DNA from 3 places in the Lactobacillus sp. UMNPBX6 genome. Region 1 is predicted to be linked to each of the others. Evidence: predicted binding sites of a transcription regulator. Region 1 holds the regulator's gene; each other region holds the start of a gene.
The links. Region 1 encodes NrdR, which represses ribonucleotide reductase genes. Its sites were predicted from a motif close to ACACNATATATNGTGT; they were not measured.
Positions count from the first base shown of each region.

Region 2: a site for NrdR is predicted at 2,240-2,255, ahead of nrdD (anaerobic ribonucleoside-triphosphate reductase). Genes of this name have one in related genera too.
Region 3: a site for NrdR is predicted at 3,095-3,110, ahead of pnuC (nicotinamide riboside transporter PnuC). Genes of this name have one in related genera too.

Region 1 covers NZ_PCZD01000047.1:5,625-10,270, reverse strand. Annotated here, with positions in the region: gene mutM (DNA-formamidopyrimidine glycosylase) at 1-711, shown strand, start outside; gene coaE (dephospho-CoA kinase) at 708-1,310, shown strand; gene nrdR (transcriptional regulator NrdR) at 1,313-1,780, shown strand; gene CP357_RS07755 (replication initiation and membrane attachment family protein) at 1,783-3,114, shown strand; gene dnaI (primosomal protein DnaI) at 3,146-4,054, shown strand; gene thrS (threonine--tRNA ligase) at 4,345-4,646, shown strand, end outside.
Region 2 covers NZ_PCZD01000030.1:9,949-14,594, forward strand. Annotated here, with positions in the region: gene asnB (asparagine synthase (glutamine-hydrolyzing)) at 1-40, shown strand, start outside; gene CP357_RS06195 (carboxylate--amine ligase) at 62-1,330, shown strand; gene CP357_RS06200 (SLAP domain-containing protein) at 1,436-1,879, shown strand; gene CP357_RS06205 (LPXTG cell wall anchor domain-containing protein) at 1,974-2,117, shown strand; gene nrdD (anaerobic ribonucleoside-triphosphate reductase) at 2,299-4,494, shown strand; gene nrdG (anaerobic ribonucleoside-triphosphate reductase activating protein) at 4,478-4,646, shown strand, end outside.
Region 3 covers NZ_PCZD01000019.1:3,905-8,550, forward strand. Annotated here, with positions in the region: gene CP357_RS04570 (PAS domain-containing protein) at 1-123, shown strand, start outside; gene CP357_RS04575 (hypothetical protein) at 126-455, opposite strand; gene CP357_RS04580 (LPXTG cell wall anchor domain-containing protein) at 582-2,804, opposite strand; gene pnuC (nicotinamide riboside transporter PnuC) at 3,144-3,884, shown strand; gene CP357_RS04595 (Sir2 family NAD-dependent protein deacetylase) at 4,097-4,646, shown strand, end outside.

The sequences.
Region 1 (4,646 bases):
TTTTTATCTGAATTGCCTGGTAAAAAGATTATCGATATTGATCGCTACGCCAAGTATTTGCTTATTCGCTTGAGTGATAATTTAACGATTGTTTCTCATTTGCGAATGGAAGGAAAGTATCATTTAACTGCGTCTGATGCGCCTAAGGATAAACACGATCACGTTGAATTTGTTTTTACTGATGGAACAGCGTTGCGGTATAATGATGTGCGCAAATTTGGGCGGATGCAGCTAATTTTAACTGGCACCGAAAGACAAACTACAGGGATTGGTAAGCTTGGAGTAGAACCAAATAGTTCTAAATTTACTTCAGAATATTTAATCAATGGCTTAAAGCGTAAGAAGAAAAATATCAAAAACACTTTGCTTGATCAATCAGTAGTAGCTGGTCTAGGTAATATTTATGTTGATGAGGTTCTTTGGCGAACCAAGATTCATCCTTTAAGTCAGGCCAATAAAATTCCTGTGGAAAAAGTATCTGAATTACATGATCAGATTAATAAAATTATTGCCGAAGCAATTAAGCTGCAAGGTACTACAGTTCATTCCTTTTTGAATGCGAATGGACAAGTTGGAGGCTTTCAAAGTAAATTGCAAGTTTACGGTCATGTAGGTGAGCCCTGCACAGTTTGTGGTACTAAATTTGAAAAAATTAAGGTTAATGGTCGGGGAACCACTTTTTGTCCTCATTGTCAGGTGATTTATAAATGAGTTATGTCTTAGCATTAACAGGTGGAATTGCCACCGGTAAAAGTACTGCTGATGATTTTTTTAAAAATAAAAACATTCCGATTATTGACTGTGATCAAATTGCCCACGAACTGATGAAACCCGGCAATGCATCTTGGCAAGTGATTAAAGATCATTTTGGGGTAGAATATTTAAATTCAGACCAAACAATAAATCGTAAAAAATTAGGGCAATTAGTTTTTAGTAATAAAAGAGCCTTGTCTGAATTAAATCAGTTGACGCATCCGTTAATTTTCGATAAAACAGTAGCAAAGATAAAAGAATATCAGAATTTTGCTCTTGTTATTTTAGATGCACCAGTGTATTTTGAAGCGGGATTGGATAAAAAACATGTAGCTAATGGAGTTTTAGTGATTACCCTTCCTGAGCAATTACAGATTGAACGTTTAAAAAAGCGTAATAATCTATCTGACGAGGAAGCAAGAATGCGGATTAATAGTCAGATGCCATTAGCTGAAAAAGAAAAAATGGCCGATTTTGTAGTGGCAAATACTGGTACAATAAAAGAATTAGAAAATAAACTAGAACAGATATTAATTAAGATCAAAGAAGAGGGATAGCTATGGAATGTCCAAATTGTCATCAAAATGCCTCCCGCGTTATTGATTCACGTCCTAGTGATGAAAACCGTGCAATCAGACGACGCAGAGAGTGTGAAAATTGTGGTTTTCGTTTTACAACTTTTGAAAGAGTAGAAACAGCTCCGTTACTTGTAATTAAAAATGACGGTACGCGTGAACCATTTAATCGCAAGAAAATCTTGCATGGTGTAATGGCTGCAGGACAGAAACGACCAATTAGCAGTGAGCAATTTGAGCAATTGGTTGATCATGTTGAAAATAAAGTAAGAAAGCAAGGCATTAGTGAAATTTCATCTAAGAAGATTGGTCAATACGTTATGGATAAATTGGCTGATCTTGATGATGTGGCTTACATTCGTTTTGCATCTATTTATCGTGAATTTAAAGATATGTCTAGTTTCATGAAGACTATGGAAGACATGATGGCTAAGAAAGGTAAGGGCAATTAGTCATGTTTGAGACGTCTGATCCCAAACATCTTTATTATGTAGCCAATCGTGTGAAGCTTTTTCCCGAAGATGAAAAAGTTTTAATCAAATTATATCAACCGTTAGTAGGTGCAGTAGCAGTAGCGCTATATCAGACTTTGATTCAAAATTATGATCCGTATGGCATAATTTCCGACTCGAAGGGGATATATTCATTGCAAGAGCAATTGGACTGCAGTTTGAAACAATTATTTGATTCATTGCATAAATTAGAGGCTGTAGGATTAATCCAAACACTTTTGTCTGATAATGTATTCAATAATGTTTTAGTTTTTAAATTGCTGCAAGTTCCAGCTGCAGACAAATTTTTTGCGACGCCACTTTTAGCTAGTTTATTAAAAGAAAAGGTTGGTGTATCAACCTTTCATGATTTAAGTCATGCTTTTGCTCAAGAAGCAAAATTAAGGGAAAAACCTATAAAAAATGCTAAAGACGTGTCAGCAAACTTTTTTGATGTTTTTCGTTTACCTGGGGATGAAGCAATCACTCCGTCTAGTGATGTGGTTCAAGCCGCACAAGAAAATAAGATTCATGAAGTTGAAACTGCCAAGGTGAATGATCACGATAGTATTGATTGGGATTTTATCAAGCAGGAGTATAATCGCTATCAAATTCCAGCTAGTGAAATTGACCTTAATAAAGATCAAATTCGTGGTTTAATCCAAACGTATGGCTTATCAGAAAAAGAATTTGTAGATGAAAGCTTGCCATGTCTTCATGGCTCATATAGCTTAAATATGCATGACATTAGCAATACTTTAGCGGAAAATTATAAGAGGGCTAATACTAGAGAAAATGTACAAAAGCAGTTAAATGAAGGGCAAAAAAAGGCATTAGCTGTGATTAAAGATATGGATGACCATGATAAAAAGCTGTTAAAAGCAGCTAATGAGAGTTCACCCGCTGAATTTTTGTATAAAATAAAAACGCAAAAAGGCGGTATAACTAGTGCCAATGAGAAGCAGATTATTAATAATTTGCACACCCAGTATGGGTTGCCTGAAGACTTAATCAACATTTTGACCTATACATGTCTTACTTATGACACAGTAGTTAGTTCTAATTTGGCTTATAAGATTGCCAATGACTGGCTGCAACATGGCGTGGCTACAGCCGTACAGGCTTTGCAATATGTGAAAAAGCGGCGCAATAGCTTTGGTAAGAAAAAATCTGTTCGAACTTATCAAAAGCGAGTCGAAAAAGGCACTGATTGGAGTAAGAAAAAGGCTGATAGGGATGCTGGCATTTCTACCGAGCAATTGAAGAATTTATTTAAAGATTTAAATAATAAATAGGATTCAAAGATAATTGGAAGTAGGTGAAAAAATGGAGCCAATTGGCAATGTAATTAAAAAGATTGTAAAAGAGCGTAATCTGGGTGATGAACAATCTTTGATAGAACAAGCCTTGCGTGATCCTGATGTGCAGTCATTTATTCATGCAAATGCAGATAAAATTGATCAAAAGATGATTCGAAATAGTATATCTAACTTGTATGAGTATTATTCTCAAAAGCATACTGCAAGTAAGGTGATGGCAGGGTATGCTCCCCAATTATTTTTGAATGGTAAAGTAATTGATATTCGGTATGTGCCAACTAAGGCAAAATTAGCTCAAGATCGCAAGCAAGCTGCCGAGCGAAGATTACAACTAATCGATGTTCCGACTCGTCTTCATGATGTGAGTTTGAGTGAAATTGATGTAAATGATGATCGTAAACAAGTTTTAACTTTGATCTACGACTTTTTAAGAAAATATAAGCAAAATCCGCATATTCGGGGACTATATTTGTCAGGTGATTTTGGTGTTGGTAAGACATATATTTTAGCGGGATTAGCTAATTATGTGGTCACGAACATGAATAAAAATGTTGTGTTCTTGCATGTGCCAACTTTTATAGCCGGATTAGCAAGTCATTTTGACGACAATAGTTTGCAAAGTGAAATTCGCCGTTTGTCTGAATGTGATTTATTGATTTTAGATGATATTGGTGCTGAGAGTCTTAGTCAATGGTCACGAGATGACGTATTGGGTGTAATTTTACAAGCTCGGATGGATAATGTTTTACCAACATTTTTCTCATCTAATCTTGACATGGAAGCATTAGAATCTCATTTTGAAGAAACACGTAATGCGACTGATCCAGTAAAGGCTAGGAGACTTATGCAGCGAGTACGTTTTTTAGCTAAAGAAGTTGTGGTTTCTGGACCCGATCGAAGAAATTCTTTGCATTAATTTAAAAAAAGGTCTTGCATCTAAAAGTTTCGTGCGTATAATGAGAGTTAATTAAGCGAGACATGATAGCTTTCGATTCAGAGAGAAGAACCTTGTTCTGGAAGTTCTTCATTAGAAAGTTACCCCAATCGCTTATTCTCAAAGTTATTAATATTAGGTTGGATGCCTTTATCAATCCGTAAAGAGGTTAGATTACGCTAACCTGAATTTTGGGTGGAACCACGCTAATTAACGTCCCAGTGCATTCTCGCACTGGGACTTTTTTTATTATATTTTTTCTGGAGGAAAATATGAGTTTTTCAATCACTTTGCCTGATGGCTCAAAGAAAGATTTTGAAGAAAGTTTAACTATTGCTGACTTAGCTCACAACATTGCAACTTCACTTGGTAAAGCTGCTGTTGCTGGTAAGGTTAATGGTGAAATTAAGCCACTTGACTTCAAGCTTGATAGTGATAGCGAAGTTGCTATTATTACTGATAAAGATGAAGAGGGCTTAGACGTTTTACGTGCTACTGCTGCTTTTGTATTTGAAGCTGTAGCTAAGCGTGAATATCCTGAACTTCGTTTAGGTGAACATGTTGCCGATGAAGG
Region 2 (4,646 bases), on a different contig from region 1:
TGAAGTTGCTAATTTGATTAAGCAAGGTAAGTTACTTTAATTTAGGGGATTATTGAGGATAATGACTAAGAAATTTACACCAATTTTACTTGGTAGTGACATTAACGTTTATGGTATGGCTCGTTCATTTAACGAGGCTTACGGTATTAAGGTTAAGGCAATGGCTGATGCACAACTTGCCGCAACCCGTTATTCAAAGATTGTTGACGTAGAACTTCACCATGGTTTTAGCGCAGATCCAACTTTCATGGATGTTATGCGTAAAAAGATGGAAATCTACAAGGACCATAAGGAACCTGTAATTTTGATTGCTTGTGGTGATGGTTATGCAGAACTTCTTTCAAAGCATAAGGAAGAATTGAGCAAGGTATTTATCGTACCTTACATCGATTACGACTTGCTTGAAAAGTTGATTTCAAAGGAAGGCTTCTACGAAGTAGCTGAAGAATATGGTTTGCCATATCCTAAGACTAAGATCATCACTATGGATGATTACAAGTCAGGCAAGTACACTGATGTGCCATTCCAATTCCCAGTAGAACTTAAGCCAGAAGACCCAGTTTCATGGCTTAACTGCCAATTCGAAGGTCGTAAGAAGACTTTCACTATTCATGATGAAAATGAATTCAAGGATATCGTAGGCAAGATCTACACCCACGGTTATACTGAAGACCTTATTTTACAAGACTTCATTCCTGGTGATGACTCAAACATGAGAACCTTGAATGCATACGTTGACAAAAACCACCAAGTTAAGATGATGTGCTTAGGTCACCCATTATTGGAAGACCCAACCCCACAATCAATTGGTAACTACATGACTATCTTGCCAGCATACGATGAAAAGTTGTACGAACAAGTTCAAGCCTTCCTTGAAAAGTTGAACTACACTGGTATGGCTAACTTTGATATCAAGTACGATACTCGTGACGGTCAATACAAGTTCTTCGAAATCAACTTGCGTCAAGGTCGTTCAAGCTTCTACGTAACTTTGAACGGTTACAACTTGGCTAAGTGGTACATTGACGACTACGTTGAAGACAGCTTGAAGGATAAGGACACTGTATACGGCAACAAGTTGAAGTCTAAGCACGTTTTATGGATGGGTGTACCAGTTAAGATCTTTAAGGAATACGCCTTTGAAAACGATGCTAAGGACACTGCAGAAGAATTAATTCACAAAGGCCGTTATGGCACTACTGTCTTCTACGACAAGGACCGTAACTTTAAGCGTTGGCTTTTGATGAAATACATGTTCCACAACTACTACGCTCGTTACAAGAAGTACTACGAAGTAAATAAGGGTCAATACTTCAAGAAAAATAAGTAATTGAATATATTTCAGAAAGTTTGGAAGCTATTTCCAAACTTTTTTTATTACTCATATCTTTGGAATAATGAGTTGGTGATATAATTACAGTGAATTTTTTCAAGGATGAAAATTAAAAAGTTAGGTATTGTTGCTGTGACAGGTATTATGGGGATTTCTGTTGCGGCTCCAGCTGCTACTACCGTTCAAGCTAGCCCATATTCAGATGCATTCTGGGGTTCTTTCAACGGTTATTTAGTCGGTAGAGCAGTTGACGAAGGTATTCAAGAAGGTACGCGTGCATACCACAAGTACAAGCATGATAAGAAAGTTTACGACTACAAGGCTAACCACGCTACTTTCCATATCAAGCACAAGGCATACATCTACAATAAATATGGTCGTCGTTTGGGCAAGAAGTACTTCTTAACTAATGATGGTAGAAATTACAACACGCCAAAGCGTACTTATACTTACCGCGGCGTTAAATACTACAAGTCAGGTTACTGGAAAGGACAACCTGTCTACGTAAGAGTTAAGGATACAGCTTTTACTCACGTGGCTGATTAATTAGAAAACTAAGAGTTTGGTGGAAATTTTCTACCAAACTTTTTTGATGTTCTGATATGTTTAATTATGAAATAGGGAAAGAGGGATGTTCAAAATGAAGAAGAATTTTGGAAAATTTGTCGGTGTGTTGGCATTGCCACAAACTGGTGCTAAAGAATCTACCGATATCTTAGGATCCCTACCCGCTGGTTTAGGATTGTTCGGATTTGGCGTAGATCGTAAGCGTAAAAATAACTAAAAATATTTCAAAAAATACCAAAAAGTTGGGAGAAATTTCTCTCAACTTTTTTTCTTGCTCAAAAATGTTTTAATGACAGCAATTTGCTAAATACAAGGTGTAGATGTCTCTATATGTATAGAATACAATATATTGTGTTCTATGGTAAGATTGATTCATAGATTTAGAGGGGTTGATCTTTATGTTAAAGCAAGAACTGGAACAGAAATTAAATACACCGACAATGTTTGTTAAGCGTGATGGCGCTAAATATCCGTTCGAATTGTTTAAATTGGAGATGGTTATTCACGCTCTTGGCTTGGACGATGTTAAGACAGTAATTTTAAGCAAGATTATGGATAAGCTTGATGATGACACTGTAACAGCACAAGATGTTGCGGATGCATTTAGACAAAGCTTGAATGAACTTGGCTATATTGAAGCTGCCAAAAAGTATGTTGCTTATCGCAAGCATGACGTTGCCGAATGGGAAAAACAAATTGATACTAAAAACCGTTTGGAACGCTTAGTCCATAAAGACCCAACCATCGTTAACGAAAACGCAAATAAAGATAGTGATGTCTTCAGCACTCAACGTGATTTGACTGCAGGTACAGTAGGTAAGACCGTTGGTCTGACTATGATGCATGAACACATCGCTAAAGCACACCTTCGCGGTGACATTCACTGGCACGACTTGGATTACACTCCACTTTCACCGATGTCTAACTGCTGCTTGATCGACTTCAAAGAAATGCTTACCAACGGCTTCAAGATTGGTAATGCCTACATGGAAAGTCCTAACTCAATCGGCGTTGCTACCAGCCAAGTTGTCCAAATCATCACTAACGTAGCTTCAAGTCAATACGGTGGTTGTTCGTTCGACCGTGCCGATGAAGTTTTAGCTCCTTTTGCTCAAAAGAACTACGAAAAGCACTTAAAGGATGCTAAAGAATTAATTGACGATGAAGAAAAAGCAGATGCTTTTGCTAAGAAGCGTACTAAGAAAGACATCTACGACGCTATGCAAAGCCTGGAATACGAGATCAACACTATGTTCTCAAGCCAAGGTCAAACACCATTTACTAGCTTGGGCTTCGGCCTTGGTACTTCTTGGATTGAAAAAGAAATCCAAAAAGATATTTTAAGAATCAGAATTGCTGGTTTGGGTAAAGAACACAGAACCGCGATCTTCCCTAAATTACTCTTCACCCTTAAGAAGGGGCTCAACTTGCACCCAGGTGATCCTAACTACGATGTTAAGAAGCTTGCCATCGAATGTTCAACCAAGAGAATGTACCCAGACGTTTTGAGCTACGACAAGATTAAAGAAATCACCGGCTCATTCAAGTGTCCGATGGGTTGTCGTTCATTCTTACAAGGTTGGAAGGACAAGAACGGCAAGGAAGTTAACTCAGGCAGAATGAACTTAGGTGTTGTTACTGTTAACTTGCCAAGAATCGCTATGGAAAGTCACGGCGACATGGATCTTTTCTGGAAGATCTTCAAAGTTAGAATGCAAACCTGCCACGAAGCATTGCAATTCAAGGCTCACCGCGTAACCGAAGCTAAGCCAGTCAACGCACCAATCCTTTACCAATACGGTGCATTTGGCAAGCGTCTTTCAGAAGATGGCAACGTTAACGACCTCTTCAAGAACGGCCGTGCCACTGTTTCCTTGGGCTACATCGGCCTTTACGAAGTAGGTACTGTCTTCTACGGTTCCGATTGGGAACACAACAAGGAAGCTCACGACTTCACTGTTGAGATCGTTAAGAAGATGCATGACTTATGTGCTAAGTGGGAAAAGGACGATCCTAACCACTACCACTACAGCTTGTACTCAACTCCAAGTGAAAGTTTGACCGACCGCTTCTGCAGACTTGATACTGCTAAGTTCGGCAAGGTTAAGGACATCACTGACAAGGAATACTACACTAACTCATTCCACTACGATGTTAGAAAGCACCCAACTCCATTTGAAAAGTTGAGTTTCGAAATGGATTATCCAAAATACGCTGCTGGTGGTTTCATCCACTACTGCGAATACCCTAACTTGAAGCAAAACCCAGCAGCTCTTGAAGCCGTTTGGGACTGGGCTTACGACAAGGTAGGCTACCTTGGTACCAACACTCCAATCGACAAGTGCTACAAGTGTGGTTTTGCCGGTGAATTCAAGGCTACTGCTAAAGGCTTCCAATGCCCAGTCTGCGGCAACCACGATCCACGTACCTGTGACTGTGTAAAGAGAACCTGCGGCTACCTTGGTAATCCTTTGAAGAGACCTATGGTTCACGGTCGTCATGAAGAAATTGCTCACAGAGTAAAGCACATGACCATGGGCTTAGTACGCGAAGAAGCTGAAGAGGAAACTAAAGAAAATGCCAAAGAAAGATAAAAACGATCAAGAAGGCCCTGACATTCGAAGCAGTTTGATCAAGGTTAATATTGATGGTGATACGGTATTTGTTGACTCAAATCAATATAAGCCTCAAGTTGATCACGCTAAGAAGTTGCTTAAGCAAAAGGCGATGCCTAAGAATCCTAAGC
Region 3 (4,646 bases), on a different contig from region 1:
GCAACTTATCGTAGAAATTCTGATCCAGATGCAGTCAGTGGTGCTTCTACTAAGGCTAAGGCGGCTAAAGAAGAAAAGGTTGAAGAAAAGCCTGACACTATTTCAGGTGCTTCACAACATTAATTTTAGAAAGAAAAGCAGCTAGGTTTTACTGCGATCATGATTTCGTCAGGAATATTATTTAAAGTAATGTCTTCTTCTGGATAAGCAAAGTATGGCATGATTTTATAATATTGAGGAATATGCAAATCAATTAAGATTCTTAAGGCATCCTTGGTGATAACCCGGTTATCCTTGACTGGATTAAGAGAATGAGAGTCAACTTTATTGCCTTCGGCATCGTAATAATTAATCGTAATTTTTTTGGTAGGTAGAGACGGGGAACTAAATGATAAAAATAATGAAGTAGTACGTTTAACTACTTTTTTGGGAATACTTGTTATGTTTGATTTCAATATATTCAGCCTCGCTTCTTAAATTAATTATATTAATCGTATCAACTATTTTTTGATTTGTAAATGACATAGTGTCACTATTTAGAAATAATTAAAAAACGACTCTTAGATGAGTCATTTTCGTAATTAGTTCTTCTTTTTGATAATAAGGCCAAGTGAGAGAAGAGCCACTGCAACTGCGCTCATCACAGCACCGATAGAGATAAGTGGGTTCTGCTTTTCGCCAGTTTCTGGCAAAGCGATCTCTTCTTCAGTTGATGTTTCAACGACTGTACTGGTGCTTGTTTGAGGAGTTGCCTTTTCTTCTTTTTGTTGTTCTTGAACCTTGTTAGTTGTAGACTTAACTACATTTTCAGGAAACGGACGAATGAAGTCTTCTTTTTCCTCTTCTTTAGGTTCTTCTTCCTCTCCGATAGGGTCTACTACATCTTCAGGAAGCGGACGAATGAAGTCTTCTTCATCTTGTTTTTCCTCTTCTTTAGGTTCTTCTTCCTCTCCGATAGGGTCTACTACATCTTCAGGAAGCGGACGAATGAAGTCTTCTTCATCTTGTTTTTCCTCTTCTTTAGGTTCTTCTTCCTCTCCGATAGGGTCTACTACATCTTCAGGAAGCGGACGAATGAAGTCTTCTTCATCTTGTTTTTCCTCTTCTTTAGGTTCTTCTTCCTCTCCGATAGGGTCTACTACATCTTCAGGAAGTGGGCGGATGAAGTCTTCTTCACTAGGAGGAAGTTCTTCATCAGTAGGAGGTGTAGTTGGCTCTTCGGGTTTAGGCTCTTCCGGAGTTGGCTCTTCGGGTTTAGGCTCTTCCGGAGTTGGGTCTTCCGGAGTTGGCTTTTCCGGCTTAGGCTCTTCAGAAATCTGAATTTCCTCCATTGGTGGAACTAAGTCCCAACGGTGACTTTCACCTTTGATAGTAACCTTGTCTCCGATGATGTTACCATCCACGTTTACATTTGTAGTAATGTGTGCGTTTGAAGCTAGAATACTGCCTAAGTGGCAGTCACCATCAATGTTCAATGAGTTAAGGTTGGTACCAAAGTTCCACAATAACTTGTTAGCTTGACCATGCTTTTCACTAGAACCATTTACATTGTTTTGGTCTGAGTATTCTAAAACCAGATGTGTCTTTACAGTCAAGTCTCCGTTTTGAACATTAGTAACATTCAAAATGATGATTGGAGCATTTTCATCAGCAGGGATACCCTTGATAGTGATATTACGCTTGTTATCACCTGAGATGTGACTAGCATCAACTGTTACGTAAATAGGTTCTTTTCTATCACCGGCATTTTTGATTGCTTCGGAAACATCGATCCAACTGTTATTGTGGTCAGTGAAGTCAGCCTTAACACCCTCAGTTTGGCTTTGGCCTGCCCAGTTGTCTGACTTTTCACCTAATTTGTCTAACTCACCTTGAATGTCTAAAGGCTTGTCAGCTTGAATAATGTGGCTGTGCTTAATGTCAACTTTTTGCCATTTAGGTTCATCCTTAGTACCAAAGTTAACTTGAATAGCGCCACCATTTTCGTATGAACGGTATTCAATGTCTGGGCCGAAGATAACTAACTTGTTGTCACCATTAATTTTATTGAGGTGGTCAATGCTACCGATGTAGTGAATATCACCATTAGTTAAGTTGCTGGTAGCACCTGAGTTAGTGCCAAAATCGCCAGCGCCAACTTTATCTGCGGCAATATTACCAGCAATGTGCACTTGACCATCTACTTCATTACCAAAGATGTGGAAGATACCGGCAATTCCCAATGGGTGTTTTGCAGCTACTTCCTCGATATATTTTTTAATATCTTCTAATTTTTTTGTTTCTTCTTCATCCTCTTTGTCTACTTTTTCAGTATCAACGTTAATTGTTGGCTTCTTAGTAGTTGTTTCAGTTTGATTTGTATTTTCTGGAGAAGAAGTTTCAGTTTTATCAGTAGTGGTTTGATCTTCGGTGACGGTTGCATCATTAGTAGTTGCATTTTCTACCGTTGATTCTTCTTTAGCTGTATTTTCAGCTTTGTTGATTTCAGTGGCAGTTTCAGCTTGAGTATTTTCAGAAATAGTTTCTGTATTTTGAGTAATTTCTGAATTTACTGGAGTTGATTGATCATCATTTGAAGTTGAAACTTCAGTAGTGGATTCAGGAGTAATATCTTCTACTGAAGATTCAGTAGTATCTGTTGTACCCCCTCTGATTTCGATAGCGCTTATATCGATACCATCATTTACTGTAGCTGACACGATACCAGAAGTAGTGTTAGCGAAAATACCGAAAGTCAATAAAACCGCAACAGCGCCCTTACTTAATTTTCTAATTGCAAATTGTGATTTTGTTGATTTAAACATTTTTTTACCCTCATCTGGATAGTATGACAATATGTCACTAATTTACACTTATATTATATGATGGTGTGTCACTCCAGAATAGTACTTTTTGAGTACCTTTATATATTCTTAAGTATTCAAATTTGATTTTATATAGATGAAAATCAAAACTAATAATTTTTCTCATAAACACAACATATAGACATCTTTAAGTGCTATTAGCACAATATTTTGTAAGATTCAAGATTGTATAAAATGCTTAATTCGATTACAATATATATCGATGCTTTTATTAGGAAAAAGCGGATAAGGCACAAAATGTTGTGTTTTGTGAACCTAAATTTAAAGGAGTTTGTGTAGATGGAAAGAGAACACGAGAATTATTTCGTTTGGCTATTTAATCAATTAAAGGGATGGCCAATACAAAATTATTGTTTATGGTTTTTTGCTTTTGGTTTTCAATTAGCATTACTTATTCAAGCTAAGGTTACCAGCGTAACTTTAATTACTTTTATTGGTACTTTATTAGGTACGCTTTGTGTATTGGCAATTAATGCTACTAAGGCAATTAATGGATGGTTAGGATTAGTATCAGCAGCTTGCTTTATTTATGCAGGTTGGTCAGCTAAGAATTATCTTTCCATCTTTGAACAAATTGCTTATATTGCAACTTTGGACTTACCAGTTATTTTGTCAGTAAAGTCATGGAATAATGATACTAAGAACCATTTGAGAAAATTTGGCTCAAAAGAATGGTTAATCGCCATCGTTGGTACCTTGCTTGTTTATGTGGTTTCTGGTTACTTAATTGGTAAGTTCACTAATGATCCACGTCCTTGGGTTGATGCTATCAGTTTTGCTATTTCACTTACTGCCGGAATTATGTGCTTCATGCGTTACAACAACCAATACTTCTGGTGGACTGCAAGTGGTATCTTTCAACTTGTTCTTTGGGGAATCACTTACGCACAAGGTGATGCCAACTTGGCTATGGCTATCAACTCATTGATTTATGTCATTAATGATGTTTTGGCATTTACTGTTTCACCTTGGTTTAACATGGGACGTCGTCATGCTGGGCTTAAAGAAATTTCTAAATAATAAGATTTAAAAAGCAGCGCAAAAAACGCTGCTTTTTTATTATGGTAGAATTAAACAAAAAGTTGAAGAATAAGAAAATCAGGATGAAAAGCATGGCTTGAGCAAGAAGTACAAGCTGCAGGTTATAATGGAATCAATGATGTGTTCTTAGGTGAATACATCGATGGACAATTACGTTTGACCGGTTATTCTAAATAAGAAAAGAGATAAAGATGGCAGATTTTACTAAGGTAAAAGAATGGATTAAAGATGCGGATGCAGTGATCATTACTGCAGGTAATGGCATGGCTAAAGAAGAAGGATTGGACATCTTAAGTGAAGAAAACTTCGATGACCAGTTTGGCAAAATTGCCGACAAATACGATGTGCATACAATTGGGGATGCCCTTGATAAGAAATTCGAATCTTGGAGTGAACAATGGAGTTTTTGGAGTGAATTGGTGAATGAATATTCTCTTCAATACGAACCTGGTGAAACGATGCAAGCTTTAAAGAAACTTTTGCAAGATAAGGAATACTTTATTGCAACTAGTACTTTTGCTCACTTTTTTGAAAACGCTGGTTTTAATGAGAATCACATTTTCAATGTCTTTGGCGATTGGACCAGAATGCAATGTTCTAGTGGTATTAACCATGGACAAAAAGATGATCGTGAAGTAGTCAAAAAATTTTTAGTGGGTGAAGGTGAAGTGCCAAAATGTGAAGATTGCAACAGTCCAATGGAGTTGCACATGCCGCTTAATGCTAACTTCTTCCCTGATA